Regions from separate parts of the Arthrobacter sp. PL16 genome, predicted to be linked through region 2. Evidence: riboswitches for the same ligand, from Rfam matches in the RefSeq annotation. Region 2 holds a riboswitch; each other region holds the start of a gene.
The links. Region 2 has a riboswitch for cyclic di-AMP ahead of RCH21_RS04470 (M23 family metallopeptidase). Riboswitches for the same ligand answer to the same signal wherever they lie in the genome.
Positions count from the first base shown of each region.

Region 1: another riboswitch for cyclic di-AMP. It lies ahead of RCH21_RS14275 (LysM domain-containing protein); the one in region 2 lies ahead of RCH21_RS04470 (M23 family metallopeptidase).
Region 3: another riboswitch for cyclic di-AMP. It lies ahead of RCH21_RS15615 (hypothetical protein); the one in region 2 lies ahead of RCH21_RS04470 (M23 family metallopeptidase).
Region 4: another riboswitch for cyclic di-AMP. It lies ahead of RCH21_RS02375 (C40 family peptidase); the one in region 2 lies ahead of RCH21_RS04470 (M23 family metallopeptidase).

Region 1 covers NZ_JAXCIC010000007.1:147,674-155,087, reverse strand. The annotation lists gene RCH21_RS14285 (glycoside hydrolase family 6 protein) at 197-1,456, shown strand; gene RCH21_RS14280 (hypothetical protein) at 1,554-1,781, shown strand; cyclic di-AMP (ydaO/yuaA leader) riboswitch at 1,901-2,081, shown strand; gene RCH21_RS14275 (LysM domain-containing protein) at 2,085-2,981, shown strand; gene RCH21_RS14270 (DUF6766 family protein) at 3,198-3,860, shown strand; gene acs (acetate--CoA ligase) at 3,935-5,869, opposite strand; gene RCH21_RS14260 (ABC transporter permease) at 5,860-6,723, opposite strand; gene RCH21_RS14255 (aliphatic sulfonate ABC transporter substrate-binding protein) at 6,720-7,414, opposite strand, start outside.
Region 2 covers NZ_JAXCIC010000002.1:160,839-168,252, forward strand. The annotation lists gene RCH21_RS04450 (FecCD family ABC transporter permease) at 1-350, shown strand, start outside; gene RCH21_RS04455 (FecCD family ABC transporter permease) at 377-1,420, shown strand; gene RCH21_RS04460 (ABC transporter ATP-binding protein) at 1,422-2,342, shown strand; gene RCH21_RS04465 (siderophore-interacting protein) at 2,339-3,391, shown strand; cyclic di-AMP (ydaO/yuaA leader) riboswitch at 3,572-3,775, shown strand; gene RCH21_RS04470 (M23 family metallopeptidase) at 3,779-4,831, shown strand; gene RCH21_RS04475 (diacylglycerol/lipid kinase family protein) at 4,923-5,927, opposite strand; gene RCH21_RS04480 (SGNH/GDSL hydrolase family protein) at 6,009-6,791, shown strand; gene RCH21_RS04485 (MarR family winged helix-turn-helix transcriptional regulator) at 6,889-7,414, shown strand, end outside.
Region 3 covers NZ_JAXCIC010000010.1:28,531-35,944, reverse strand. The annotation lists gene serC (phosphoserine transaminase) at 1-479, opposite strand, end outside; gene RCH21_RS15620 (metal-dependent transcriptional regulator) at 729-1,424, shown strand; cyclic di-AMP (ydaO/yuaA leader) riboswitch at 1,639-1,807, shown strand; gene RCH21_RS15615 (hypothetical protein) at 1,813-2,655, shown strand; gene RCH21_RS15610 (NlpC/P60 family protein) at 2,727-3,584, shown strand; gene RCH21_RS15605 (HNH endonuclease) at 3,808-4,305, shown strand; gene mobA (molybdenum cofactor guanylyltransferase) at 4,302-4,913, shown strand; gene RCH21_RS15595 (DUF6457 domain-containing protein) at 4,930-5,214, shown strand; gene RCH21_RS15590 (molybdopterin molybdotransferase MoeA) at 5,211-6,470, shown strand; gene RCH21_RS15585 (FdhF/YdeP family oxidoreductase) at 6,557-7,414, opposite strand, start outside.
Region 4 covers NZ_JAXCIC010000001.1:520,026-527,439, reverse strand. The annotation lists gene RCH21_RS02390 (3-oxoacyl-ACP synthase III) at 1-166, shown strand, start outside; gene RCH21_RS02385 (alpha/beta fold hydrolase) at 196-2,937, shown strand; gene RCH21_RS02380 (NAD-dependent epimerase/dehydratase family protein) at 2,934-3,902, shown strand; gene RCH21_RS02375 (C40 family peptidase) at 4,041-4,889, opposite strand; cyclic di-AMP (ydaO/yuaA leader) riboswitch at 4,892-5,068, opposite strand; gene mutM (bifunctional DNA-formamidopyrimidine glycosylase/DNA-(apurinic or apyrimidinic site) lyase) at 5,208-6,173, opposite strand; gene rnc (ribonuclease III) at 6,174-6,905, opposite strand; gene rpmF (50S ribosomal protein L32) at 6,978-7,181, opposite strand; gene RCH21_RS02355 (YceD family protein) at 7,184-7,414, opposite strand, start outside.

The sequences.
Region 1 (7,414 bases), on a different contig from region 2:
AACAATGTGTCCCCGTATGAGGCGCCGCCGAGCTGGCTTCCAGCCGTACCGGGAGTCTTGACAAAGTTGGGGACAACAACAAAGACTGGCCGTGGGAGCGCTTCCACGGCGGGTGGAGGTCGCTACCGATCGGGCTTCCACGCCACCATCCACAGTATGAGGAGCAATGATGCTCAGCATTTCCAGGACCTGCGCCATGACGCTTGCACTTGCAGGAGTCCTCGCCTCCACCGCCCTGTCGGCAATCCCGGCCGCAGCACAGGGCCCCACGGGCGGGCAGCCGACGTCGGGGGAGCCGACCGCCACCGAGTTCTACGTCCCCAAGCAGAACCACTACCACGAGGCACAGCGCCAGATCGCGGACCTGCGGTCCTCGGGTGACCGGGCGGCGGCCGACAGCCTCAGCGCGATGATCTCCACGCCCCAGGCCGTCTGGGTCACCGGCAGCGATCCGACGACGGTGACGCAGGAGGTCAGGAACACCACGCACCGCGCCGCGGGCAAGGGGCAGGTGCCTGTACTGGCCGCCTACAACCTCCCGTTCCGGGACTGCTCGCAGTACTCCGCCGGTGGCGCAACGGACGTCGCCGGGTACAAGGCATGGGTCGATGCGCTCGCCGCGGGAATCCAGGACAGGGCGGCCATGGTGGTGCTCGAACCGGACGGACTGGGCATCATCCCCTGGTACACGGCACTGGACGGCAATCTCGAGTGGTGCCAGCCGGCGGAAGCGAATTCCGCGACTGCCGCCGCCGAGCGCTTCGAGATGCTCAACTACGCGGTGGACCAGCTCAAGGCCCTCCCCAACACCAAGGTCTATCTCGACGGGACGCACAGTGCCTGGCTGGGGACGGGTGAGATCTCGAGCCGGCTCGTGAAGGCCGGTGTCCAGAAGGCCGACGGCTTCTTCCTCAACGTCTCGAACTACGAGCTCACCGAGCGGCAGCTGAAGTTCGGCTCGTGGGTCTCGCAGTGCATCTACTACGCGACGGAGATCAAACCGGGCGCCTACGGATCCTGCGCAAGCCAGTATTACCCGGCTTCGCCCTCCGACTTCTCCACCTGGGGTCTGACCGACGCCTGGTATGCACAGAACGTGGGCGCTGCCGCCAATGCCCCGTCCTCCGATGAGCTCGCGCACTTCGTCATCGACACGAGCCGCAACGGCCGGGGCCCCTGGGTTCCCTCGGCCTCCTACCCCGACCCCCAGGTCTGGTGCAATCCGCCGAGCCGCGGGCTCGGCTACCTGCCGACGTCCGACACCGGCAATGAGCTCGCCGACGCCTTCCTGTGGATCAAGGTCCCGGGTGAGTCGGACGGAGAATGCAGCCGTGGTCTGACGGACAACGATGGAGTCGATCCCGAGTGGGGCCGCGTCGATCCTTCGGCCGGCGCCTGGTTCCCCGAGCAGGCCGTGGACCTGATCGCCAACGCAAGCGCACCCGTGCGCCCCTAGCTGCCAGGTCCACGACGTTTCTCTCGGAAAGGTTTGGGCGGCCCCACTCGCATCCAGCGAGTGGGGCTGCATGCTTTCCGGCGCCTAGGGTTGAGCCATGGAGGAATGGAAGACGGCGACTCGCCTGCAGGAGCGCAGGCTGTGGAACACCCTGACCTGCGTGGGCGTCGTCCTGACCCTCGTTCTCGCCGCCAGTATCCTCGTGGCGATCCGATACTCGGATGATCAGCCGACGGTCTGGTTCCTGGTGCAGCAGGCGGTCCTGCTCGCCCTCAGTTCCGGCGGCACCGTCGTCGCGATCCGTCGGTGGCGTGCCCACGTCTAGGGGCAGGGTAACCTCCGTTATGCAAATGTGACAAACCGGCGGAACGCTGGCTATCGTCGTCGGGTGCCCCCGTCCACGTGGGGTGCTCCCGTATGGATTGCCGAGCCCTGCCGCCGATCGGGATACGTTCGCAAACACGAAGGCAGGGACGGGGGAACCACTAGTTCCACCGGGCGCGCAGATCATCTGCAGGCGTCCTCGGGGTTAAGCCGCACCGCACCGCCCACCGGCGGTGCCCGCGGCCGGGTGACTCCCATCCGAACCCGACAGCTCACCCCGCAGGCATGGGAGAGGTATAGATCCATGTCACGAATCACTTCACCTGCACGCCACCGCGCCGTTATCGAGGGCAACCTCGCTCTGCAGGGGCTGTCCCGTGCAGCAAAGAACCACGCCACTACCGTCGGCCGTCCCGTTGCCATCGTTGCCGTCACCTCGGGCCTCGCGCTCAGCGCCGTCGGTACCGCCAACGCCGGTGAGTACACCGGTCAGGACACGACGGCGGCATCCGTGGCCGTCCAGGCTCCCGCCGCAGCGGTTGCACCCGTTGCAGAGACAGCCGTTGCACCGGCAGCCGGCGCAACCCACACCGTCGTCGCCGGTGACACACTCGGTGCCATCGCGGCCAGCTACGGCGCGGACCTCAACACCCTGATCGGTGCCAACGGGCTCTCAATAGCTTCGGTCATCTTCCCGGGCGACACCATCACCATCCCTACCGGTGACGTGGCCCAAGCGCCCGCAGCAGCCGTGTCGGTGCCCGTAGCCATCCCGGCGGCTCCGGTCCAGCAGGCCGCAGCCGTCGCCCCGGCGCCGGCCGTGTCCGCAGCTCCGGAGTCGGGCATGTACCTCGCCTCCGCCGACATCACCCCGGTGGCATCAGCCAGCGGAGCCGCCGGAACCCTCGTGGCTTCCGCGCAGTCGCAGATCGGAGCAACCCAGGACTGCACCGTGCTGGTCGAGAATGCCCTGAACGCCGCGGGAATCCCCGCAGGTGACCTCGGCCCCTCGCAGTTCTTCCAGTTCGGTTCCACCGTGGCCTCCCCGGCCCCGGGCGACATCGTGATCACCTCCGGGCACGTCGCTATCTACGTCGGTGACGGCCAGGTCATCAGCAGCGGCATGAACGGTGCGAACTCGACCATGCAGCACCCCCTCTCGGACCTCGCGGGAGCATCCTTCGTTCGGGTAGCGGGCTAACACCGGAACGGACCACTGACGGGGAGCGGCAGGCGCTTGGACGGGGCGCCTGCCGCTTCCTTCCGTTAAACGGGGTGGTCTCGACCGGTCGGAGGAACGTACGCTTCGGCAGCGATGCAACCGGCAATGACGCAACCATCCCGATTGCCGAGGCACTGCCGCCTTCCTAGCGTTGTAAAAGCGAACAGCGCGCTCGGTGGAAGGACGGGTACCATCATGAAGCTCTGGATCAGGGACCGCGGCCTCCTGCTCGTGAATGCGGCCCTCTTCCTGATTTCCTTCGTCGGTATGGTGATCAGCGGCGTCCTCAACTACAACGAGGAGCAACGTGCCCATGGAGAACCGGGCGCGACCCTCCTCGGTTTCTTCGGTACCGGCGATTTCCTGGAGGCGACGTTCGAGAACTGGGAGTCCGAGTTCCTGCAGATGGGGATGTACGTCGTGCTGACCGCGTACCTGTTCCAACGCGGTTCCTCCGAGTCGAAGCTGCCGGACAAGCACGAACCGCAGGACGACGATCCGCGTACTGCCGCCACGGAACGCGACACCCCCTGGCCCGTGCGCCACGGCGGCCTTCTACTCAGGCTGTACGAGCACTCACTGTCCATCATGTTCTTCGTCCTGTTCGCGGCGTCGTTCCTGCTGCACGCCGTGGGCGGGAGCGAGGCCTACAACGAGGAGCAGGCAAGCCACGGCGCGCCCGGGGTCACAGTGTTCGGGTACATGGCGACGTCGCGGTTCTGGTTCGAATCCTTCCAGAACTGGCAAAGCGAATTCATGGTCATCGCCGTGATGATCGGCGCGTCCGTCTACCTGCGCGAACGTGGGAGTGTGGAATCCAAGCCCGTCCCGATGGCGCGTCGGGACACCGACACGTAATCGTCGCTCCTTCGACCACTACCTGTGCATCATCGATACCGAACGGTGCGCTGACGGGTCGGGACCGCACGGGTTCACGGACGACGGGCGAGGACGTCCTGGATGCCGGGAATGCATCCCTCGTTCTGCAGGGACGTCGTATCACCGAGCTGTGTGCCCTCGTAGAGCTGCGTCAGCAGGCGACGCATGATCTTGCCGGAGCGGGTCTTCGGCACATCCTGCACGACGACGACGGCTGCCGGCCGCGCGATCGCTCCGATCGCCTGCGTGACATGAGCGCGCAGCGTCGAGGCGACGTCGACCTCAGGATCTGCCCCCGATGCCAGCAGGACGAAGGCAGCGATGGCGTGACCCGTCAGCGGGTCCGCGATGGGACATGCGCCGGCCTCCGTCACGAGCGGATGTTCCACGAGGGCCGACTCGATCTCGATCGTGGACAGGCGATGCCCCGACACGTTGATGACATCGTCCACGCGCCCGAGGATCCAGGTGTCTCCGTCGTCGTCGTACCGCGCGCCGTCACCCGCGAGAAACCACCCCTGCGCCGCGAACTTCCGCCAGTACGAGTCGAGGTAGCGCTGCGGATTCCCCCAGACGGTACGGGCCATGGCTGGACCGTGGCGGTCCACGACGATCAGACCCTGCACCCCGGGAGGGACGCCCAGCCCGTCCTCGTCGACGATGCGCGTGCTCAGGCCGGGAAGCGCCCTCGCAGCGCAGCCGGGCTTGAAGGCGGCGTCCGTGGGGCTGGGAGAGAGGACCGTGGCGCCGGTCTCGGACTGCCACCAGGTGTCCACGACGGGAACCTCGTCCCGGCCGAGGTTCCGGCGGAACCAGCGCCATGCCTCCGGATTGACGGCCTCGCCGACCGTGCCGAGCACGCGGATGCTCGAGAGATCGTAGTCCGACGGGACTCCGTCCGGGAACCAGCCCATCAGCGAGCGCACCAGCGTGGGAGCCGTGTAGTAGCTGGTGACGCCGTAGCGCTCGATGATCTCGAAGTGGCGGCCCGCGTGCGGTGTGTTCGGGGTGCCCTCGAAGATGACCTGGGTGGCGCCGTTCGACAACGGTCCGTACAGCTCGTACGTATGTGCCGTGACCCAGGCGAGGTCCGCGGTGCACCAGTGGACGTCACGGTCCCGCCCTGCTACATCCGGGTTGCTGAAGAGGTGCTCGAAGCTCCAGGATGCCTGCGTCAGGTAGCCGCCCGAGGTGTGGACGAGACCCTTCGGCTTCCCCGTGGTTCCCGACGTGTACATGATGAACAGCGGGGTCTCGGCGTCGAACGCCTCCGGCTCGTGGTGCGGGGACGCGGTGTCGACGACGTCGTGCCACCACACGTCGCGGCCCTCGGTCCAGCTGACGTCCGAGCCCGTGCGGCGCACCACCAGGACGTGCTCGATGCTGTTCTCCCCGGATACCGCGGCGTCGGCGTTGTCCTTCACGGGTACCGCGGCGCCGCGGCGGAACTGCCCGTCCGTGGTCACCAGCAGCTTGGCGCCGGTGTCCTCGACGCGGAAGCGCAGCGCCTCCGCCGAGAACCCTCCGAACACGAGGGAGTGCACGGCGCCGATCCGGGCGCAGGCCAGCGTGATGACGACTGTCTCCACGAGCACGGGGAGATAGATGACCACGCGGTCGCCCTGTCCGATTCCGAGGGCGAGCAGCGCGTTCGCCGCGCGTGAGACCTCGTCCCGCAGGTCCGCGTAGGTCACGGTCCGGCGGTCGCCCGGCTCGCCCTCGAAATGGAGCGCCACACGGTCGCCGTTGCCTGCCCGGACATGCCGGTCCACGCAGTTGGCGGCTACGTTCAGCGTGCCTCCCGAGAACCACTCGATGACGGGAACACTGAGCGTCCCATCCGCCTGCAGCTCGGCCTTCTCGAAGGAGTGCAGCGTGTCCCAGTGTGTGTTCCACTCGAGTCGTGCGGCCTGCTCGGCCCAGAACGCGAGGCGGTCGGCCTCGTCCTCGAGCGGAAGCGAAGGCTCCGTCGTCGTCGCTACGCCCACCGCCGCACCGCCCAGCGCTCGGCGATGCCGAGGAGTGCGTCGGTGATCTTGCCGATGACGGCCAGCAGGATGATGGCGAGGATGATGCGGTCCACGCGGCCCGTCTGCTGGGAATCGGTGAGCAGGAAACCCAGCCCCATCGAGGACGCGATGAGTTCGGCCGCTACGAGGAACAGCCAGGACTGGGCCAACGCCAACCGGAGGCCGGAGAAGAGGGCGGGGACGACGGCGGGCAGCTGGACCGTGGTCAGGAGCCGGACGCCGTTCACCCCGAAGGCGCGAGCGGCCTCGACGAGGTTGCGGTCCACATGACGCAGCCCGAGGTAGAGGGTGGTGAACACGGGGAAGAACGCGCCGATGGTGATCAGCGTGACCTTGGAGTCCTCGTTGATGCCGATCCAGAGCACCAGCAGAGGCACCCACGCGAGGGACGGGACGGCGCGGAGGGCGCCGACCGTCGGAGTCAGCAGGACGTCGGCGAGGCGCGAGAGTCCGAGCAGAGCGCCCGCCAGCACCCCGAGCAGGGATCCGATGAGGAACCCGAGGATCACGCGCTGGGTGGAGATGAGGATGTGGGTGGCGAGCTGCCCGCGCTCGATGAGGTCGACGGCGGCCGCGAGTACGGACGCCGGCGAGGGCAGCTGCGACGGCCGGAAGAATCCCGAGGCCGTGCTGAGGTGCCAGGCGAGCAGGATCAGTGCGGGGACGATCAGCCCGAGGAGGATGATCCCCGCACGGCGGCCCGCTGTTCGTCCCGGTCTGGAGCCGCGCGTTGCTGCCGACGCGCTGGTGATCGCCGAGCCCGTCGCCTCGAGCCCCTCCTTGCTGACGGGGGTCGCATACTCGGCACTCATGAGTCGGAGCCGATGGAGGCCGGGTCGGCCTTCTCGACGAGCGAGGGGTCGAAGAGGGATCCGAGGGCGTCGTCGATCTGCTTCTGGGTCTGGACGTCCCCGGTCTCGACGAACACGGGACCGATCTTCTCGAGGACGCTGCGCTGCGCGTCGCCCGGCGCGGGGTCGACGTCGAGGTTAGTGCGGTCGATGATGACGGAGCTGGCGACCGCCGGGTCGATGGCGGCGACCTCTGCGAGGATGGCTGCGGTCTCCTCGGGGTTCTCCTTCGCCCATTCACGCGCCTTCTCGTACGCGTTGACGACAGTCTGCGCGACGTCGGGCTTGTCCGAGAGGAAGTCCTCGGTGGCGTTGAGGAATCCGTAGGTGTTGTAGTCGATGTCGCGGAAGAAGAGCTGCGCGCCGTCCTGCTCGGCGGCGGCCATAATCGGATCCAGTCCGGACCAGGCATCGACGGCGCCGCTGGCCAGTGCTGCTCGGCCGTCGGCATGCTGGAGGTTCTCGATCGTCACCTCCGACTGGTCAACTCCTGCCGCTTCGAGTGCCTGCAGGAGGAAGAAGTAGGGGTCCGTTCCGCGCGTCGCGGCGACCGATCTGCCGCGCAGGTCCTCGACGCTCGTGATGCCGGAGTCCGGCAGGGTCACGAGCGCAGCCCACTCGGGCTGCGAGTAGATGTCGATGGCCTTGATCG
Region 2 (7,414 bases):
TGGCACTCGGGGACGACGTCGCCCGCTCCCTCGGCCAGAACGTCGGCCTCGCACGCGCGATGACCGCCCTCGGAGTCGTGATCCTCTGTGGCGCGGCGACCGCTGCGGCAGGTCCGATCGCCTTCGTCGGGCTCGTCATCCCGCACATGGTCCGGCTCGTCGTCGGCGCCGACTACCGCTGGATCCTCCCGTTCTCCGCCCTCCTCGGGCCTGTGCTTCTGCTGGGCGCCGACATCATCGGCCGCGTCATCCTCCCGCCGGGCGAGGTCCAAGTGGGCATCATGACCGCCGTCGTCGGAGCGCCGGTATTCATCTGGCTCGTCCGCCGCCGGAACATGGCCCAGCTGTGAGCACCTCGGTCAGGAGCGTTCCCGCTGTGCCCCGCAGCTCGCCCGACCGCGGGGAGGGGCTCGGCGCCATCCGGGCCCGACGGCGTCGCACCACCGCGACCCGCCTGGGCGCGGTGGCGGGCGTCGTCGTCGTGCTGTTCGCGGTGAACGTCCTGCTCGGCACCTATACGGTCACCATCCCCGATTTCCTGCGCATCCTCGGTGGCGCCGATATCCCGGGTGCGAGCTTCATCGTCTTGGAGAACAAGCTGCCACGCGCAGTCATCGGCCTCCTGATCGGCGTGGCCTTCGGTATGTCGGGTGCGGTGTTCCAGACCATGCTGCGGAATCCGCTGGCCAGTCCGGACATCATCGGTATCAGCTACGGCGCGAGTGCCTCGGCCGTGGCGGCGATCGTCCTCTTCGGAGCCGCGGGCACCGCGGTGTCGTTGTCGGCGCTCATCGGAGCCGTGGTGGTGGCCGCGGCGATCTACCTCATCTCGCGTCGCGGGGGAGTGGCAGGGTACCGGCTCATCCTGGTGGGCATAGGTTTCGCGGCGGTCATGCACGCCCTGGTCAGCTTCCTCATCACCCGTACCGACCTCCGCACCGCCTCGGAGGCCGTCCTCTGGCTGAACGGCTCGCTCAACTCGAGCAACTGGGACCGCGCCACCGTGCTCGTCGCCGCCCTCGTCGTCCTGCTGCCCGCGGCCGTCATCCTGTCGCGCAGCCTGCAGGGCCTCGAACTGGGCGACGACGCCGCAGCGGGGCTCGGGGTCCGGGTCGAGGCGTCGCGGCTGGGACTCCTGTTCACCGGCGTCGCCCTTGCTGCCTTCGCGACGGCCGCCGCGGGCCCCGTCGCGTCCATCGCCTTCCTGTCAGGACCCATCGCCCGGCGCCTGCTCGACCACCGGCCCTCGCTCGGCATGGCGGGGCTGGTCGGTGCGGTGATCGTGCTCGGCGCGGACTTCGCTGCGGCGAACGTCCTGCCGGGGACCTCGCTGCCCGTCGGCGTCGTGACGGGCGCACTCGGCGCACCATTCCTGCTGTGGCTGCTCGCCACCGCCAACCGCAGAGGCCAGGGAGGCTGAAATGGGTCCACGCAAGGATCCGACGGCGGCGAACACGCTGTCTGCCGAGGGGCTGACACTCGCCTATGACGAGCGGACGGTCGTGGACGGACTCACCGTCGAGCTGCCCGCGGGCAAGGTGACCGTCATCGTCGGCGCGAACGCGTGCGGGAAGTCGACCCTGCTCCGTGGTCTGGCCCGGCTGCTCAAGCCCGTGGACGGCACAGTGGTGCTGAACGGCTCCGACATCCACTCACAGTCCACGAAGGCCGTCGCCCGAGTCCTCGGCCTGCTCCCGCAGACGCCCGTGGCCCCGGACGGCATCAGCGTCGCGGATCTGGTGGGCCGCGGCCGCTACCCGCACCAGGGCTGGTTCCGCCAGTGGACACCGGAGGACGACGACGCCGTCGCGACGGCACTCGAGGCAACCGACACGCTGGGCCTCGCCGACCGCAACGTCGACGAACTCAGCGGCGGGCAGCGCCAACGCGTCTGGATCGCCATGGCACTCGCGCAGCAGACCGGCATCCTGCTCCTCGACGAGCCGACCACCTTCCTCGACGTGACGCACCAGGTCGAGGTGCTCGACCTCATCACGGACCTGAACCGGCGCTCGGGCACCACCGTGGTGATGGTGCTGCACGACCTCAACCTGGCCGCGCGGTACGCGGACCACCTGATCGCCATGCGCGACGGTCGGATCGTGGCACAGGGGCCACCGTCGGCGGTCGTGACCGAGGAGACGGTCTCCGGAGTCTTCAACCTCGAGTGCCGCGTCATCGAGGACCCCGTGTCCCGTACACCGATGGTTGTTCCCATCGGCAGGCACCACGGGCCGGGGACCGCCATGCCTTCCCCGACCTCCCCCACCGCTGCGGCGGTGCGGGGCTACCGACCCAATCCGCAGGACACGGTTCCTGCACGAGTGGAGGCAGCATCATGACCGACGTGACAGAGCGGACCGCGAGGCGGACCGCCGCCGATACCGAGCCGATGGTGCTTGCGTTCGACGTCGTCGTCACCGCCGTCCAGGACCTCACGGCGACCTTCCGCCGCATCACCTTCGGGGGAGCCTGCCTCGAATCGTTCGGCGTCGCAGGGGACACCCTGGACCTCCGGATCAAGATCGTCATCCCGTCCCCGGGTCACGACTGCCCGGACATCGCCGGCATCATGAGCGGCGGCCCAGGCTCGAGCTGGTACCAGGCGTGGCTCGGCATGGACGCCGAGGAACGCGGTTCCATGCGCACCTACACCGTGCGCGAGTTCCGGTGCGGTGGTGCGAACCCGGAGATCGACGTCGACTTCGTGATGCACCTGGACGGCGACGGCCGCGGCGGGCCTGCGGCGGAGTGGGCTGCTGCAGTCCGGCCAGGTGACCGCGTCTGCATCATCGGCCCCAACTCGTCGGCGGCGCAATGCACGACGGCGGGCGCCTACGGTGGCATCGAGTGGAGCCCGGGCCTCGCGCAGCACGTCCTCCTGGCGGGAGACGAGACGGCCGTGCCCGCGATCAGCGCCATCCTCGAGGCGCTTCCCGAGGACATCAGCGGACGGGCGTTCCTCGAGGTGCCCCACGAGCGGGATATCCAGCGGATCGCGACGCGATCATCGGTGGCCATCACCTGGCTGACGCGGAGTGGCCGCTCGCACGGCGAGCTGCTCGAGGCCGCGGTCCGCGACGCCGTCCGCGTACCGGGCTGGGTCTCGCTCTCGGGATCGGGGGCCGCGAGTGGCGGCAGCGAACCGGAGGATGTCGACATCGACCGGACCATCCTGTGGGAGACGCCCCAGCGCCTCGAGACGGCCATCGTGGAGTCGACGGTCAACCCGGGGCGCCTTGCCGGCACCCAACCCTTCTACGCCTGGATCGCGGGAGAAGCAGCCGTAGTGCGCGGACTGCGCCGGTACCTGGTGCGCGACGTCGGTGTCGACCGGAAGCAGGTTGCCTTCATGGGCTATTGGCGCAAGGGCCGGGCCGAGCTCGCCTGATGGGGGACGGAGAACCTGGCGCAGGTTTTCCCATGCCTTTCCGCAGGTTCCCGATGACGGAAGAGATTATGGCACGGATCATCCACAGTTGGGATAACGGAATTGTTACATCGTGTTCCGTGGCCTAGGGTTTGAGCAGTCGAAGCTCGTTTCTTGAACCAGGTCCGCACGCTTAACCCTGTCAGCGGACCGCCTGAACAATCTGTGACAGGGGTGGAGGATCCACATTCCGGCGGTGCGAGCCGCCTCGGGGTGAAGCCCTCACGCATTGCTTATCAGCACGGTCTTCCTGCGGTCTGCCGCAGTTCGGCCGCGCCGAGGGGGCCGAGTCAACTCTTGCTCGAATCCGACAGCTAACTTCGCGGGCGTCCTCAGAGAGGTAAGCAGTTGACCCAGACGGTTACGTCGGGGCGCCGTCGAGCGTCCGAAGATCGCGCTCACCAGCAGCACCCGCTGCCACACCGCCCTGCCCACGCATCGGCGATCCACGCCCCTTCGGCCCCCTCCGCCTCGGTCCAGACCCTCCTGCCGAGCCGCCGATCACTCCGCGAGCGGGAGCTTCCCTCCTTCGTCGAGCACTCCTGTGCGGAGATCACATCAGCGTCCGCTGCTGCCCGGTCGAAGGACGGAGCCGTGTCACCGACTCCGCCGTCCCTGACGCGCCGTGAGCTACGCGAGCAGGAGAAGGCCGCGAGCGGCGAGGCGGCACCCGGTGCGCGCCGATCCGCGCCGGCCCGCCGGGCAGGACGCGTCCCCAAGCCGTTCGAGCGGTTGCGCGAGAACGCGGCGACCGGCGGGATGGTGCTCGCCTCCGCCGGACTGCTGATGGGAGCGGTGGTCCCCGCGGCGTCGACCGCTGCCCCTGAGTTGGTCGTCGGGCCACCCACCCACACCCGTGCCTCCGCGATCGCGCCGGCGGTGACCGCTCCCGCTGGAGCGACGGTCGCGTTCGGCCTCGAGAGCGCTGGGCCGGCGGCCGAGGGCATCGCACCGGGCATTGCCACCGCCAGGGCTCTTTCTGCCTCCCTTGAACCCGCAGCGCAGGAGCGCAAGGCCTTCGGCGTTCCTGTAGACAGCCCGGTCGTCGCGTCCACCTTCGGGTACCGCGTCAACCCGATGGGCGGGCCCGATTCGGAGCTGCACACCGGGCAGGACTACGCCAGCGCCTGCGGCACCCCGGTCAAGGCCGCCGACCCGGGTACGGTCACCGATTCCGGCTGGCACGCGTACGGGGGTGGCCAGCGCATCGTTATCGACCACGGCGACGGCCTCAAGACCACGTACAACCACCTGAGCGCCCTCGAGGTGCCGGTCGGCGCGGCGGTGCAGCGCGGCGATCTCCTCGGCGCCGTCGGCAGCACGGGCAACTCCACCGGTTGCCACCTGCACTTCGAGGTCCTGGTCAATGACGAGAAGGTCGACCCGCAGCCTTGGCTGTAGCGCGCGCCTCGCCCTACAGCAGCAGGCCGGACCAGCGGGCACCCGGGCGCCCGCTGGTCCGGCACCCGCGCTGCCGGGATTCGCGCGCTTCCTAGGGCAGGGGCTCGCTCACGACGGCCGGATCCTTGTAGCCGAGAGGCATCCGGAGCCGCAGTGAATCAGGCTTCACCTCGAAGGCCATGTGCCTCGCCTTCCCGAGCGGATCGCCGTCGAGCTGGACCTCCAGCGGCTCCCGCGAGGTGACCTCAGCAGTGCGGCACTGGAAGTACTCGAGGGAGGGGTCCTTGCTCGAGCCCCTGCCCTTGACGAACAGCTTGCCGGCCACGGCGAGCCAGCCGAGCTTGCCCTTGGGTGCCACGGTCATGAGATCCATCAGGCCGTCGTCGATCCTGGCGCCCGGGAAGATCTCGAGGCCACCCATGATCTTGCCGCAGTTCCCGCCCATGACACTGCGGAGCCTGCGCTCGAAGGGCTTGCCGCCGTCCACCGAGATGGTGGTACGGGCGGGCCGGCCCGGCAGGTTCCTGATGCCGGCGTCGACGTAGGCCAGCCAGCCCACCTTGTCCTTCAGGTCGTCGCGGGTGTCGGACATGATGGCCGCGTCGTAGCCGAGGCCGGCCATGACGAGGAAGACGTGTGCATCCTGCGCGCGGTCCACGGTCACGTGCACGACGTCGATGCTGCGCTCCGTGCCACGGAAGGCGGCTTCGACGGCGGCGTCCGGATCGTCGACGGCGATATCGAGGTTGCGTGCAAGCAGGTTCCCGGTGCCCAGCGGGACGAGGGCCATCATGGTGCCGCTCCCGGCGAGCTCCTCGGCGACGCACCGCACCGTGCCGTCCCCGCCGGCGGCGATCACCAGGTCCGCTCCCGCATCCAGCGCCTGGCGGGCCTGGCCGTGACCGGGATCGTCCTCCGTGGTCTCGATGACCAGGGGTTCGTCCCAACCGTCCTCCGCGGAGATGCGCCGGACGGCGCCCTCCACGTCGATGGTGGTGACCTTGATCGGATTGATGATGAGGGCGGCTCGACGGCCGCCCGAACCGGCCTCGGAGCCCTGATCGATGGTCGCCTCGGGAGTAGCGTCGGTCGGCATGATGTCCTTCGTGCGTGATGTCAACGGGTGGCCTCGACGAGCTTATCCCGCTGCCCTCCGCGCCGAGGGTAATCTTTGGACGTGACCAACACCTCGCGCTACGTGGCCCTCGGCGATTCCTTCACGGAAGGGGTTGGCGACTGGGACCCGGCGTCACCCAACGGCGTCCGTGGCTGGGCGGACCGCGTGGCAGAGCAGCTCATCCTGGCCGATCCGTCCTGGTTCTATGCCAACCTGGCCATCCGCGGCAAGAAGATGCGCCAGATCCTCGGGGAGCAGATCGACGCCGCTCTGGCGCTCCAGCCGACGCTCGTCACGATCTACGCCGGCGCCAATGACATCCTGAGGCCGCGCGTCGACATCGATGCCCTGATGGCCGAGTACGACGACGGCGTGGGCCGCCTTCGCGAGGCGGGCACCGACGTCGTGCTGTTCACGGGGTTCGATGCCTCGGGGTCCGCCGTTTTCGGCAAGACCCGGGGGCGCACGGCCGTCTACAACGAGTGGGTGCGCGAGATCGCCGACACGCGAGGCGCCACGATCGTCGACTACTGGCGCCTGCGCGAGTTCCAGGACTGGGGCTACTGGGATGTCGACCGCATGCACATGTCTACCGCCGGTCACACGCTCATGGCCGCCCGCGTGCTCGAGGCGCTGAAGGCATCGCATCGGATCGACCTGCCCGAGCTCGAGGCCCGGCCCGCGCTGAAGCGCGCGGAGCAGCTCCGAGCGGACGCGCAGTGGGCGCGGGAGTACCTGACGCCATGGGTCGGACGGCGCCTCCGTGGGGCCTCCTCGGGCGATGACCTCCTGCCCAAATATCCGACGCCGGTCCACCCGCACTGGGCATCGATCACGGCCTGAGGGCGGCCCGGAGCATTCACCGGAACGCCCTGCAACCCCTGCAGGGCGGCGTGGGAGCCCGCAGCCGGCCTTGGAGCCGATGTGCCAGAATGACCAGATGGCGGCGCACTGGCTCACACCCGACGAGCGGCGGGCGTGGCTGGCACTCTATGCGCTGACGTCGCTCCTCCCCTCGAGCCTCGATGCCCATCTGTTCCGGGAAGCGCGTATCACCCTTTTCGACTACCACGTCCTCGCGATGCTCTCCGAGTCCGAGGACACGAGCCTCCCCATGAGTGAACTGGCGGGACGTTCGGCGGCGTCGCTCTCGAGGCTCAGCCACGTGGTCAAGAAGCTGGAGGCGCGAGGCTGGGTCCTCCGGCTGCCGTCCTCCTCCGACGGACGGGTGACCACCGCGACGCTGACCCCCGCAGGACTCGGGATGCTCACGGATCTCGCCGTATCGCACGTCGCCCAGGTCCGCTCCACCGTGTTCGACGCCCTCGACCGGCAGGACGTCGCCGACCTCGAGCGGGTGGGGCGCAAGATACTCCGGGGAATGGACAGTGCGCACTGGATCCTCTCCGACGGCGAGGCCGCCGCGGAAGCAGCGGTGGCCGGCGGTTCCACGGAGCCCCCTCTGG
Region 3 (7,414 bases), on a different contig from region 2:
CGCCGAACCGGAGCGGCGACGCCGGTGGACGTCTCGTTCTGCGGCCAGGCGTAGGTGTCGATCCCCGCTTCCGCGACCGGGTCCGGGCGCGTGCCGGGCTCGGAGGTGATGACGCTCGACGTTTCGAGGAAGGGGGCCTTGGTGGTCGCGGACGCGAACTTGGAACCGAACTCCCCGAAGGAGAGGTGCTGCGCCTTCCTGTCCACCAGTCCGAAGGTCGCGACGTCCCAGAACGCCGTCGAACCGCCGACACCGAGAACGATCTCGTAACCCTCCGGTGCGCCGAAGAACGACGACAGGCCCTCCCGGAGGCGGCCCACCAGGGAGCGGACCGGCGCCTGACGGTGGGACGTTCCCAGCAACGACTGGCCGGCGGACACGAGCGCATCGATCTGGCCACTGCGTACCTTGGACGGACCGGCGCCGAAGCGGCCGTCCGCGGGCAGGAGGTGGTGGGGGACACGGGGGGTTTCGCTCATGGGTGCTCCAGCTGTTCGGCGGCGGGTATCGCCATCATTGTGCCCCAGAGGCCCGGGGGCCTCCATTTGTGAACACCCCCGATCGGCGTTCCCGGACGGCCGTCGTCGCGCCCAGGTTGATTGCCGGGCCTGTTGCCGCATGGGTTAACCTTGGGAGGCGTGGGGCGGAACCGGCTGTGGCGGCCGTGGCACCCACCGGCGTGAGGCAGTCCAGCCGCGCACCCGCACCGCACCAAGGAGCTGACCCGGATGACGGACCTCATCGATACGACCGAGATGTACCTGCGGACCATCCTTGAGCTCGAGGAGGAGAACATCGTAGCTCTCAGGGCGCGCATCGCCGAGCGTCTGCGCCACTCCGGCCCCACCGTCTCCCAGACCATCGGGCGCATGGAACGCGACGGCCTCGTCGTCGTCTCCGGTGACCGGCACCTGGAGCTGACGGAACTGGGCCGGCGCCGCGCCACCGGCGTCATGCGGAAGCACCGCCTCGCGGAGCGACTGCTGAGCGATGTCATCGGCCTCGACTGGGCCTACGTGCACGACGAGGCCTGTCGTTGGGAGCACGTGATGAGCGAGCGCGTGGAGCGCCGCCTCTATGAACTCCTCGGGAAGCCGTCCGAATCGCCCTACGGTAATCCCATCCCCGGACTCGAGGCGATCGGCGGCGTCCAGTCGAAGCTGTTCACCGATGGTGTGGTGACCCTGCTGTCCGCCATGGACACATACTCACCCGAGAATCAGGTCACGCTCCTTCGGTTGGCCGAGCCGATCCAGGTGGATCCGGAGCTCCTGACGCAGCTCGACGAGGGCGGATTGCGCCCGGGTGCCCAGCTGGCCCTGGAATCCGTAGGCGGCTACGTGTCCGTGCGTGTCCCAGGCGTCGAGGGGGCCCTCGAGCTGCCGCCCGAGGTCGCATCGCATGTCTTCGTCTCCGTCGCCTGACCACGCCACGACCGTTACGCCGGAAACAGTGTCACGCGACGATCCCGCAGGTCCGCACCAGCTATTTCCAGCCTGCTGAGCCATACCCCACCTAGCCACCGTCACCAGAAACATATCGTTCCGTGATCGGAACGTGACATATGAAGCTTTCTCAGGTAGCCTACATCTCGTGCCAAATTCGCTCTAGATCCGGCACCCTCCTGCAAATCGCCTAGCTCTGCCATTGCCGGAGGTCCGTTCGCACCATCGCATGGCAGAGGCGGGGGAACCAATTTGTGGATCTCTGACAAGAGATCCTTGGGGTTAAGTCGCTGTTCAACCAGTGGCCGGGTGACTCCCATCCGAATCCGACAGCTCACCTCGCAGGCGTTGGGAGAGGCAATCCAACGTGTCCACCAGCTCTTCGCTGGGCCGCCATCGCGCGCCCAAGACCGTCAGTCCGCTGACCACCCTGTCCATCGCAGTCACGTCGAATGCAGGATCGGTCGGCCGCCAGGCAGCCGTGATCGTCGCCGCTTCCGGGCTCGTCCTCACCGCGGGCCTTCCTGCCCACGGCGTCACCGCCCCCGAGCGTGAGGTGCAGTCCTCTGCGGCACTGACCGTCGACCGCGTCGTAGCCGCGGAGATCACGGTTCCCGCCAACGCGAAGGTCTCCTTCGAGCGCGTGGCCGTCGAGGTCACTCCTGCTCCCGAGGTCGTCGAGGAAGCTCCCGCTCCTGTGGTCGAGGCTCCCGAGCCTGTCGCCGTCGTAGCCGCTGCTCCCGTCGTAGCCGCTCCCGTCGCTGCGGCTCCCGTCGTGGCCGCTGCTCCGGCCGCCGCTCCCGTCACCGTGGTTCCCGCCGCAGTGCCTGTTGCGCCCGCTGCAGCACCGGTTGCCGCAGTCCCTGCCGCTCCTGTCGAGCAGCCGGCTCCCGTCCAGTCGTCGGGTGTCGGTGCCGGTCTGGTTGCCTCTGCCTACGCCCAGATCGGCGTCGCCCAGGACTGCACCGCGATGGTCGAGACCGCTCTGCGCTCCGTCGGCAAGTCCGTGGGCGATCTCGCTCCCGGCCAGTTCTTCCAGTTCGGCGATGTCGTCGGAACGCCCGCAGCGGGCGACCTCGTCATCACCGGCGGCCACGTCGCGATCTACGTCGGCAACGGCCAGGTCATCAGCGGTGGCCTCAACGGCATGAACACCGGCCTCCACAGCCTGTCAGACCTTTCCGGCGCCAGCTTCGTCCGCGTCCGCTAGAACCCCACACACCCTTTCCGGCGCCAGCTTCGTCCGCGTCCGCTAGAACCCCACACACGGAGAACTCCCTCATGTCCTCACGCGCCACGATCGCCCGCCACCGAGGAGAAGCGCAAACCACTGCCAGCTTCTCGGCCCTCGCCAAAGCAGTCACCACCAACGCAGGCGGGATGGGCCGCCAGGCCGCCGTCATCGCCGCGGCCTCCGGTCTCGTCCTGACCAGCGGCGTCGCAGCCAATGCGGCGGATCTCCAGCCGCAGCGCGAGGTCGCCACCTCGAACGTTTCCGTGACAACGGCCCGCCCGGCCGTCGTCGCCTCCAGCTCGACGGTGCTTTCCTTCAACAAGACGCCGGTCAAGGTCAACGCCAAGCCGGTCGTCGTCGAGAAGGCCCCTGTGGTCGAGGCCCCTGTGGTCGAGGCGCCGGCAGCACCGGCCCCCGTCGTCGAAGCGGCTCCGGTCGCTGTTGCCGCGGCTCCGGTCGTGGTTGCAGCCCAACCCGCCGCGCCGGCCGCTGCTGCGGCTCCCGTCACTGTCGCGGCTCCTGCGCCCGCACCGGCTGCGGCACGTGCCCCGGCGCCCGCACCGGTCGCCTCCTCCGGAGTGGCCGCCAAGATCGCCGCAGCAGCCAAGGGCCAGCTCGGGGTTATGCAGGACTGCACGCGGCTGGTCAGCAACTCCCTTGCCGCAGCAGGCATCAACTTCCACGGCTGGCCGGCCGGTTACATGTCCCTCGGCCGCACCGTCAGCGCCGGGGAAGCCGTCCCGGGCGACCTCATCTACTACGCGGACGGCGGGGCGGGCGTGGCCCACATCGCGGTCTACATCGGTGGTGGCCAGGCCGTTCACGGTGGGTTCAACGGCAATACGACGGCGATCGCACCGGCCGAGCTCGGCTCGGGCGGCGTCTACATCCGCGTCGGCGGCTGATCAGGACACACCGTGTCGGAAGAAGGACCGCCGCCCTGCGCCGGTCCTTCTTCCGTTAAGGGGTAGCAGAAGCAACCCCTCGCGGCACGTCAACCGGTCGATAGCGGCGATTAGCCCGCGCCCGGTCTCCGGATTACCCTTGCAGTGTCAATCCGAAGCACTTCTCCCGAACCCCGGGATGGCAACCGGTTGCGGGGAACAGGTCAGCAAAGAGGCAAGTTGTATGCGCACTCTTGTTCTGAATGCAGGGTATGAACCACTGGCGGTCGTCACGTTCCGCCGGGCGCTGGTACTTGTCCTTACCGGGAAGGCGAGCGTCGTCGCCGAGGACGAGGAGCCGATCGTGGGACCGACGGAGATTCTGGGCAGGCCCTCGGTGATCCTGCTCAACCGGTACGTGAAGGTCCCGTACCGGCACGACGTGACAGCCACGAGACGTGGCGTCCTCCGCCGGGACAATCATCTGTGCGCCTACTGCGGCAAGACCGCCTCGACCATCGACCACGTCACGCCGAGATCCCGTGGAGGGAAGGACACCTGGGAGAACCTCGTGGCGTGCTGCCTCAAGTGCAACAACGCCAAGGGTGACAAGACGCTGGGCAGCCTTGGCTGGAGCCTGCGGATCGTCCCCCTTCCCCCGCGTGGACCCCAATGGCAGATCAGGGAACTGGAGAAGCCCGCACCCCAGTGGTCCGAGTTCCTCGCGGAAACCGCTGCATGACGGCGAACGCCCTCCGGTTCGACGCCGTCGTCCTCGCAGGTGGCCGGTCCTCCCGCCTGGGCGGCGTCCCGAAGGCGGGACTGATCCTCGACGGGCAGACCCTTCTCGAGCGGACATGCTCCGCCCTCGCGGGTGCCGGCCGGGTGGTCGTCGTCGGTCCGGATCCGGGTGCGGGAACGACGCCGGCCCTGGTCGGGTCCCCGACGTTCGTGCGGGAGGAGCCCGCGTTCGCGGGGCCTGCGGCCGCCCTCGTCGCCGGCTTTCTGAGCTTCGAAGGCCCCCGGGCACCCTGGTGCGCTGTTGTCGCCTGCGACATGCCCCGTGTCGGTGGCCTGCTCGACATCCTGCTCGCGGAGGCAGCCGCCGACGACTCATTTTCGCTGGTAGCGGTCGACGACGGCCGGGACCAGCCGCTGGCCGCGCTGTACCGGACCGCGGACCTGACGTCAGGCATCGACGCCGTCCTCGCCGGCGGGACCGCGGACAATCTATCGATGCGCAGCCTCCTTGCTACTGTGAGGACCAGACCGGTCCCGGTTCCACCGGGCACGACGCACGACGTCGACACCTGGAATGACGCGCGAGCGCTGGGCATCGACGTCCCCTAGAACGCCCGGAGGGCCCATGGACGACCGTCAGAAATTGCTGCAGGACTGGACCGGGAAGCTGCTTGCCGCCTTCGAGATCGACGGGGCGGAGGTCGATATCGATGCCGTCCTCGGGTTGGCCGGCAAGGCCGCCCACGGCGTGGTGCGTCCGGCGGCACCGCTGACGACGTTCGTCGTCGGATACGCTGCCGGCCTGGCCGTCGGTAGCGGTCAGGCGGAGGAACAGGTGGCCATGCGGTCCGCCATGGCGGTGGCCGATGCCCTGTGCGCGGAAGCAGCGACGGACGGCGGTTCCGAATGAGCGAGGCAACCGCGGCGCGCAACGTCGACTGGAAGACCGCCCGGGCCCTCGCGCACGGTGCCGGTAGACCACTGCCGTTCCAGACCGTCAACCTCGCGGACGGCCTCGGTCAGACCCTCGCCGAACCGATCCACGCCCTGCAGTCCATTCCGCATTACGCATCATCGGCAATGGATGGCTGGGCTGTGAACGGGGAGGCGCCCTGGACACTCGTGAGTCACGCCGAGCCGGAGGAGCACCCCCGGGGAAGGCCATCCCCGCACTCCGATTCCGGGGAGGTGTCACTCGCCCCGGGAGAGGCGACCTTCATCCTCACGGGCGGTGTCGTCCCTCAGAACGCGGTCGGCATCCTCAGGACCGAGCATGGCGCGATCCGCGGGAACGTCCTGGACCGCAACGAGTCCGCACGCCCCGACGAGCCGTCGCTGCACGAGCATGTCCGGCCCGCGGGGGAGGAGGCCGAGGAAGGCTCCGAGGCGGTACCCGCCGGCGTCGTCCTGAATCCGGCGCAGATCGCGCTCGCCGCGGTGTGCGGACACGACACCCTCGCGGTCCTCAGGGCGCCGCGCGTGTCCCTGCTCATGACCGGTGACGAGGTCATCGACCACGGGCTGCCCCACGCGGGCCAGGTCCGCGACACCTTCGGGCCGCAGCTGCCCGGCTTCGTGGCGATGCTGGGCGGGCATGTCGACGTCGCCGGCCGCGCGAAGGACGACCTCGACGACGTCGTGGCGGCTATCAGCGCCGAGGCCACGGATGAGTTCTCGCTGGTGAGGGCCTCGGGCGACGTGCTGATCACCACCGGCGGAACCGGTAGCTCGTCCGCGGACCACATCCGCCGGGCCCTCATGGAGCTGGGCGCCGAGATGATCATCGACGGCATCGCGATGCGGCCAGGGCACCCGACACTGCTGGCACGCCTGCCGGACGGTCGCTTCCTCGTGGGACTCCCCGGGAACCCGCTTGCCGCGATGATGGCCATGCTCACCGTGGCCGGACCCCTGCTCGCCGGACTCCGCGGGTCTCCCCTGTCCGATCCCGTCACGGTGACGAGCGCGGACGCCTTCGAGCCCCTGCACGGCAGGAGCCGACTCGTGCCGTATCGCCTCGAAGCTGGCCGGGCAGTACCGAGTACCCATCAGCGGTCGGGCATGCTGCGGGGGCTGGCCTCCGCGGACGGCGTCCTCGTGGTGCCGGCCGAAGGCTGCGAGGCGGGCGACGGCGTACCGGCACTGACCCTGCCCTGGGTCGTCTGACAGGTTCCGGGTGCGCGGCGAGGGGCGCCGATCTCCCGGCCGGCACCCCTCGCGTCAGGCGGCGTTCTCGTCAGGCTGCCCTCGCGTCAGGCGGCCTTCTCGACCCTGATGATCACGGATTTCGACGTCGGCGTGCCGCTGATGTCCGCCGTCGAGTCAAGGGGCACCAGGACGTTCGTCTCCGGGTAGTAGGCGGCAGCGCAGCCCTTGGGCGTCGAGTAGGCGACCACGCGGAAGTCCTCGGCGCGGCGCTCGACGCCGTCGGCCCACTCCGAGACGAGGTGGACCATGTCGCCGTCGTCGAGCCCTGCCTCCGCGATGTCCTCCGGGCTGAGGAACACGACGCGGCGTCCGTTGGAGATGCCGCGGTAGCGGTCGTCCTTGCCGTAGATCGTGGTGTTGTACTGGTCGTGCGAACGCAGGGTCTGCAGGATGAGCCTGCCGGCCGGGACCTGCGGGTACTCGAGGATGTTGGCGGTGAAGTTCGCCTTGCCCGTGGCGGTGGTGAAGGTCCGGCTGTCACGCGGGCCGTTCGGCAGGACGAAGCCGCCGGGCTTGTCGATACGGTCCTCGAAGTCGTCGAAGCCCGGTATCACCGCGCTGATGTGCCTGCGGATGACGCGGTAGTCGGCTTGCGCGGCCGTCCAGTCGAGCTGAGGTGCGTTGTTCCGGAAGGGGCTGTCCTCCCGCGCGAAGAGGCGGTCGCCGAGCTCGCAGACGATCGCGATCTCTGAGCGCATCTCCGAGCTCGAGGGCTTCAGCCGTCCGGTCGACGCGTGCACCGCGCTCATCGAGTCCTCGACGGTGACGCGCTGGTCGCCGCCGGACTGGGTGTCCTTGTCCGTGCGGCCGAGGGCGGGGAGGATCAGTGCGCGCGTGCCGGTGACGAGGTGGGAGCGATTCAGCTTCGTCGAGACCTGCACGGTCAGCCGCGTGTTCCGCAG
Region 4 (7,414 bases), on a different contig from region 2:
GCGCGAGCGAGTCCCCATCACATTCCCGCACTGGGGCAATGTGGGCCCGGCATCGCTGCCGATGACGCTGGCGCAGGAATCCCAGTCGCTCAATCCGGGCGACCGCGTGCTGTGCCTCGGCGTGGGTTCGGGCCTCAACACGTCGATGATGGAGATTGCGTGGTAGCACTCCCCGGCATCGATCCCTCGTGGTCGATGTACGTCGACGTGCCCTCGACCAGCGGCGCCGATGCCCCGGGAACACGTCACCGCTGGCATTACCTCGACAACGGCGTAGGCACCGATGGCTCGGCCGTGAAGGGCACTCTCCTCTGTGTCCATGGGAATCCGACCTGGTCCTACCTCTGGCGGACCTACCTCGCAGCCGGTCTGGCGGAAGGCTGGCGCGTGATCGCCGTGGACCAGCTCGACATGGGCTACTCCGGGAGGACGGGTGTCTTCCGCCGGCTGGCGCACCGCATCGCCGACCTCGAGGACTTCGTCGGCGCCGTCGGCCTCAGTGGGCCCCTCGTGACCGTCGGCCATGACTGGGGCGGCGTCATCAGCCTCGGCTACGCCCACCGCAATCGCCAGGGACTCGCGGGCGTCGTCCTGACCAATACCGCCATCCATCAGGACCCGACCCGCCGGATCCCGGCGCCGCTCAGGCTCGCGCTGGCCCCCGGCGTGCACCATATGGGTACCCGGGCCACCACCGCGTTCCTCGACGTAACGCTCGCCCTTGCCCGGCCGGCGCTGGAGCGTGACGTCCGCAAGGCCTTCCGGGCTCCCTACCGCAGAGTGGCGGACCGTCAGGGCATCGCGAATTTCGTCTCCGACATACCTGCCGATCCCTCCCACCCGAGCTACACCGCCCTGACCGGAACGGCGGAGGGTATCCGCAGCATCGACGTCCCCGTCCTGATGATGTGGGGTCCGCATGATCCCATCTTCTCCGACCCGTACCTCGAGGATCTTGCGCAGCGGTTGCCCCATGCGGATATCCACCGCTTCGAACGGGCGGGCCACCTCGTCCAGGAGGACGCCGACACCGCGTCCACGGCAATGGAGTGGCTGGAAGCCCGGTCGGTCGGGAACACCGCGCCCGGCCTCCGTCCTGCCGTCGACGACAGGACGGGTGGCACGGCGACGAATGCTGCCGCGGACGAGAACGCCCTTTCCGGTGGCGCCGCGACCGGAGAAGCTACCCCCTACAGGCCGCTCGGCCGGCGGATCCACGAGCTTGCCACCGGCCCCGACGGCGAGACCACGGCCGTCGCCGAGATGAAGCCCACCGGACCACCACGCGTGCTGTCCTGGCGGGAACTCGACGACGACGTCGCCGCTGTCGCCGCCGGCCTGGCCTCGCTGGGCTACGGACCGGGCAGCAGGGTGAGCCTCCTCGTCCCGCCCGGAGTGGACCTCACGGTCCTCATCTACGCGTGCCTGCGGATCGGCGCGATCATCGTCGTCGCCGACGCCGGCCTCGGCACACGTGGATTGAGCCGTGCCGTCAGGGGTTCGGCGCCCGATGTCGTCATCGGCATCGAACGCGCCCTCATCGCCGCACGGGCCTTCGACTGGCCCGGGCGAAGGATCAGCGCCGCTCCCCTGTCCGCGGTACGGCGACGAGCACTGCGCGTGGACGCATCCCTGAACGACCTGCGTGCCGCCCGTCCCGCCGACGCGACACCTGAACGATCCGATGCCGATGCCGATGCCGCTATTCTCTTCACGTCCGGCTCGACCGGCCCTGCCAAGGGCGTGGTGTACACCAACCGCCAGCTCTCCGCGATGCGGGATGCCGTCGAGTCGACACTCGGTCTGGGCCCTGGCAGTTCACTCGTCGCCGGTTTCGCTCCCTTCGCCCTCCTCGGCCCCGCACTGGGAGCCACGTCCGTGACACCGGACATGGACGTCACCGCACCCCGGACGCTGACGGCGCAGGCGTTGGCCGACGCAGCCGCAGCGATCAGCGCGAACGTCGTCTTCGCCTCACCGGCGGCCCTCCGGAACGTCCTGGCCACCTCGTCGGATCTCTCAGCCGATGGCAGGACAGCTCTCGGGCCGATCGCGCTGATGCTCTCGGCGGGCGCACCGATCCCGGTTCCCCTCCTGGAAGCCGTGCAGGAGCTGGTCCCCGCCGCAGCACTCCACACGCCGTACGGCATGACGGAATCGCTCCTGGTCGCCGATATCGACCTCGATGGGATCCGGCGCGCTGCAGCAGCCGCTGACGCCGGGCTCGACGGCGCCGGCAACGGCGTGTGCGTCGGGTTGCCGGTCCACGGCGCCCGGGTGGCCATCAGTCCGCTCGGGGCCTTCGAGGGACACAGCACGTCCGACAGTGATCATGACGGCGGTCCGGACGGCGGCCTGCGCGGCGGCCCCCGCGATGACTCCCGCGACGGCGAGGCGGTCGGGCCGCCGACCACGACGCCCGGCGTGACCGGAGAGATCCTCGTCGACGCGCCCCATGTGAAGGACCGCTACTTCCGCCTGTGGAAGACACAGCAGGACTCCGCCCACACCCGTCCCTGGCACCGCACGGGCGACGTCGGACACTTCGACGCCGATGGCAGGCTATGGGTCGAGGGCCGTCTGGGTCACGTCGTCACGTCGCCCGCCGGGATCGTGACACCTGTCGGACTCGAGCAGGCACTGGAAACCCTCGACGCCGTTCGCCTCGCCGCCGTCGTCGGCGTCGGGCCCGCGGGTACCCAGGCCGTCGTCGCAGTCGTCGAGACCGCATCGGCAGGACGACGGCCGCAGCTCGCTTCCGCACCACTGGCCGCAGCAGCCCGCGCCGTCGCCCGGCAGCGGGGCGTCGAGGTGTCGGCCGTCATCGAGGTAGCGGCGCTGCCGGTGGACATCCGCCACAACGCGAAGATCGACCGCGCGCGCGTCGCTGCCTGGAGCGCCCGCTTCCTCTCGGGTGGGCGGGCCGGATCCCTGTGACGGTCCTCGTCACCGGGGCGAGCGGCATGCTCGGCCGCGCAGTCGCAGAGCACCTCCTCGGCCAAGGTGAGGCGGTGCGGTGCTTCCAGCGAAGGCCCTCGGGTGTCGGCGGAGCAGAGGACGTTCTCGGATCGATAGAGGACGACGACGCCGTCGAGGAGGCCGTCCGCGGGTGCACCGCGGTGATCCACCTCGCAGCGAAGGTGTCCTTCACCGGGCACGCCGCCGAGTTCGACCGCATCAATGTCCAGGGTACGGATCGGCTGCTCCGGGCGGCAGAACGTGCCGGAGCCCCCGACGTCGTCCACGTCTCCTCACCGTCCGTGGCTCACGGCGGGACCTCGCTCGTGGGCGCTCCTGCCGGCCGCGCGGATCCTGATCACGCACGGGGCCACTACGCCCGCACGAAGGCGTCAGCCGAGCTGCTGGCCCTCGATCGTTGCTCGGCTTCGTTCCGGGTGGCCGCGGTGCGGCCCCACATCGTCTGGGGCCCGGGCGACACCCAGCTCGTGGAACGCGTCCTCGACCGCGCGCGAAGCAAACGCCTCCCACTGCTCGACGGCGGCACCGCCCTGATCGACACGACCTACGTCGACAACGCAGCGTCGGCGATCGTCGCCTGCCTGCGGAGGATGGACCAGGCGCGGGGCCTGTCCCTCGTCGTCACGAACGGGGAGCCCCGCCCTGTGGCAGAACTGCTCGCCGGAATCTGCCGTGCCGGGGGCGTCACCCCTCCGGAATGGTCCGTACCGGGAGCTGTGGCGCGGGGCGCGGGCGCCATCATCGAGCGTGCCTGGCTCGCCCTCGGGCGATCGGATGAACCCCCGATGACCCGGTTCCTGGCCGAACAGCTCTCCACCGCCCACTGGTTCGACCAGCGCCGTACCCGGGCCGTACTCGATTGGCAGCCCACGATATCCGTCGACGAGGGCTTCGAACGGCTCGGGACGTACTACCGCCGCTGAGGGTCCGACGCATTCGTCACGGAACAGCGCGGCGCCACCTGCACGAAGAAGGACGGGATGCCAGGCATCCCGTCCTTCTTCTATCACTCTCGAGCGCCACCGCCCCCGCATACCTTCCGCGGGGCCGGCGACCGCCTGCTAGCGGGTGTAGTACCCGTCGACCGCCATGACGCCGACCGAGTGCACCTGCGTACCCTGCGAGGGGTTGAGCGCACTGATCATCTGGCCGTTGCCGAGGTAGATACCCACGTGGCTTCCGCCGTTCTGGCTCACGAGGTCACCCGGCTGCGGGTTGCTGGTAGGACGCAGCGCCGCGAACTGCGACCACGTGGTGCGCGGAAGGTTGATGCCGTTCTGCGCATAGGCCCACTGGACGAAGCCCGAGCAGTCCCAGGCGCCGCGCGCCGTGCCGCCGTAGACGTAGCCCGAACCCTCACCCTGCATTGCCGTTGCGGCGATACCACCGGCCGGTGCGACCGACGCGGACTGGAAGCTGATGGCGGGCTGCGCCGCGACCGGCGCTGCAGGAGCCGCAACCGACACTGCAGCAGCAGCGGCCGGAACTGCGGCGATGGATGCCGACTGGGTGGAGTACTGCTGGGGTGCTGCCGAACCACCGAGCGAGATGGACTGGCCGGGGTAGATGACCGAGCCGTACCCGAGACCGTTCGAGGCGAAGACCGCCTCGAGGCTGACACCGTGGGCGGCTGAGATGCTGCCCAGCGTGTCACCGGCCTGGACCGTGTAGGTGCCGGCTGCGGACGTGGTGACCGCTGCCTGCTGGGTGCCGGCGGACTGGACGCTGATCTCGCCTGCTGCGCTGGCGGGAAGCGCTGCACCGAGCATGATGCCCGAAGCGGCTACGACGACGGCGGCAGGCTTGCCTGCGACCGACGCACTCGCGGTGACCGCGCGTGACGCTGTGATGATGGGGTTGATGCGCGTAGGGACTGCCCTGTGGCGCGCGATATTGCTCTTCCTGGACATGCTGCTGCCTTTCCCAATGCCGGCGAAGTTAGCTGTCGGGTTCGGATGGGACATCCGGACACGTTCCTCGCAGACCAACGCCCCCGGGCTGGTCTACGCGCGTCTTTACCCCTAGGACTCGTAAGCGAGTCCACTTTCGGTTCCCCCGCCCCTGTCGAAATGTGTAGCGAACGGTCCGTCCTCATCGACAGGGTTAGGCAGAGTGAGGAAGGGCGCCCCTCCGTGGTGGAATGAGCGCGGGATCAACGGTACGCGTTGGTCGAACTCTTGTCACATTTGGGTTACGGAGCGGCACTGTTCCGCTGCTCGACCCACGGACTAGGGTCTTGCGTTGCGCGGCCTGGGCTGGCAGTAGGGACACAGACAGGAGGATCTGTTCATGAAGGACTCCCTGCGCAGGAGCGTGTGCCGGCCTTCCGCAGCGCACCGCCGGCAGGGCAGGCCCGAGCGCCCGTAGGCCTCGAGGTCGCGTGCGAAGTAGCCGGATGCGCCGTTGACGTTGACGTAGAGCGAGTCGAAGCTCGTCCCGCCCGCGGCCAGCGCCCGCGCCATGACGCTCGTGGCCGCCTCGACGATCCGCAGCGTGTCCGGGCGCCGCATGGTGTCGGTGGGACGGGCGTAGTGGAAGCGGGCCGCCCAGAGAGCCTCGTCCGCGTAGATGTTGCCGATGCCCGAGATGAGTCCCTGATCGAGGAGCGCGCGCTTGAGGCCGGTCCTTCGGGCGCGCAGCCGATGGTGGAAGTCCTCCACGGAGAAGGCCGGGTCGAGGGGGTCGCGTGCTATGTGTGCGGCCTGGTGCGGAATGAGTGGCAGCGCACTGGCACCCGTCCCACCCGGCTGCCCATCCACCGTCGGTTCCAGGTCCGCGACGAACATCCCCCCGAAAATCCGCTGATCGACGAAACGCAGGTCGGCAGGGAGCGGCGCGCTGCCGTCCTCGCCTCTGGCGGCCGAGAGGCTCAGGCGCACCTTCAGGTGCTTCTCCCGCGGAGCGTCGGCCTCCTCGATGAGCAGTTGACCGCTCATACCGAGGTGGGCCATCAGGGCCACCTGCGGAGCGTCGGCGCGGTGGTCGCGGTCCTCGAGCGTGAGCCAGAGAAATTTCCCGCGTCGCACGACATCCGTCACCCGTGCTCCGGTCACCCTGCCCCTGAAGTCCTCGACGCCGGGAACGTGACGGCGCAGGGATCGCGGGTCGATCACCTCCACGCCCTCGATGATTCGACCGGTGACCCAGCGGGCCAGGCCGCGCCATACCACCTCCACCTCGGGCAGTTCAGGCACTCAGGAGCCGTCGCTACGCGACCCGGCCGGGGCCTCGTGATCGAGATGCGCGGAGCCGTCGGACAGCAGCTTCCAGGAGGCCGCCGCTGCAGCCTGCTCGGCTTCCTTCTTGGAGTGCCCGCTGCCGGAGCCGTAATCCACTCCCCCGATCACGAGACGCGCGGTGAAGCTGCGCGCATGGTCGGGACCGGAGCCGTCGACCTGGTAGTCGATCAGGCCCAATCGCCGGGCAGCGGCAGTCTCCTGGATGCGCGTCTTCCAGTCGGTGCCCTCGCCGAGGACGGCGGAATCGCGCAGCAGCGGCCCGATGAGGCGCATGACCATCACACGCGCGGTCTCGATACCGTGGCTCAGATAGGTGGCGCCGATGACGGCTTCCATGGTGTCCGCGAGGATCGAGGCCTTGTCGCGCCCGTTGGTGAGCTTTTCACCCTGGCCCAGCAGGACGAAGCTGCCGAGGTCGAGGGTCCGGGCGACGCCCGCGAGCGCCCTGGTACTCACGACGGCGGAACGGCGCTTGGCCAACTCCCCTTCGGACAGATCAGGGTTGTCCCTGTACAGGGCATCCGTCACCGCCAGGCCGAGCACGGAGTCACCGAGGAACTCGAGGCGCTCGTTGGTCGGTATCCCACCCTTTTCGTAGGCATAGGACCGGTGTGTCAGGGCAAGACGAAGCGTCTCGGTGTCTATATCGACACCGAGACGCTTCGTAAGATCTTCTGTATTCTTCACAACCGCATCAGCTGATCCAGTATCGAACGAACGTCCACCGCTGCGCCTGGCGCGTCATGGACACGTCCGTTGTTAGACGTCGGCTACCTTGCGGCCCTTGTATTCGAGGAACAGCGGGGTGCCGGCCGAGTCGGTGACGACCTTGGCCTGGTGCGCAAGGCTGTAGGTGATGCGGCCGTTCTCGAGGGTCTTGACCAGCTTGGGGGCGGTTGCCTTCCACTGGGACCGGCGTGCGCGGGTATTCGCGCGGGACATCTTCCGTTTCGGGACAGCCACGGCTAAATCTCTTCTCTCTCGTCTGACTCTGACTTGGGTGCCGCATCATTCTCAGCGGCGGTGCCTGCCAACCCGGCGAGGGCTGACCAGCGAGGATCCAGAACTTCGTGGTGGTGGTCCGGATCGTCGTTGAGTTGGGCTCCGCATTCGGAGCACAAGCCCTGGCAATCCTCCCGGCACACCGGCTGGAATGGCAGTGATGTGACCACTGCATCCCTCAGCACGGGCTCCAG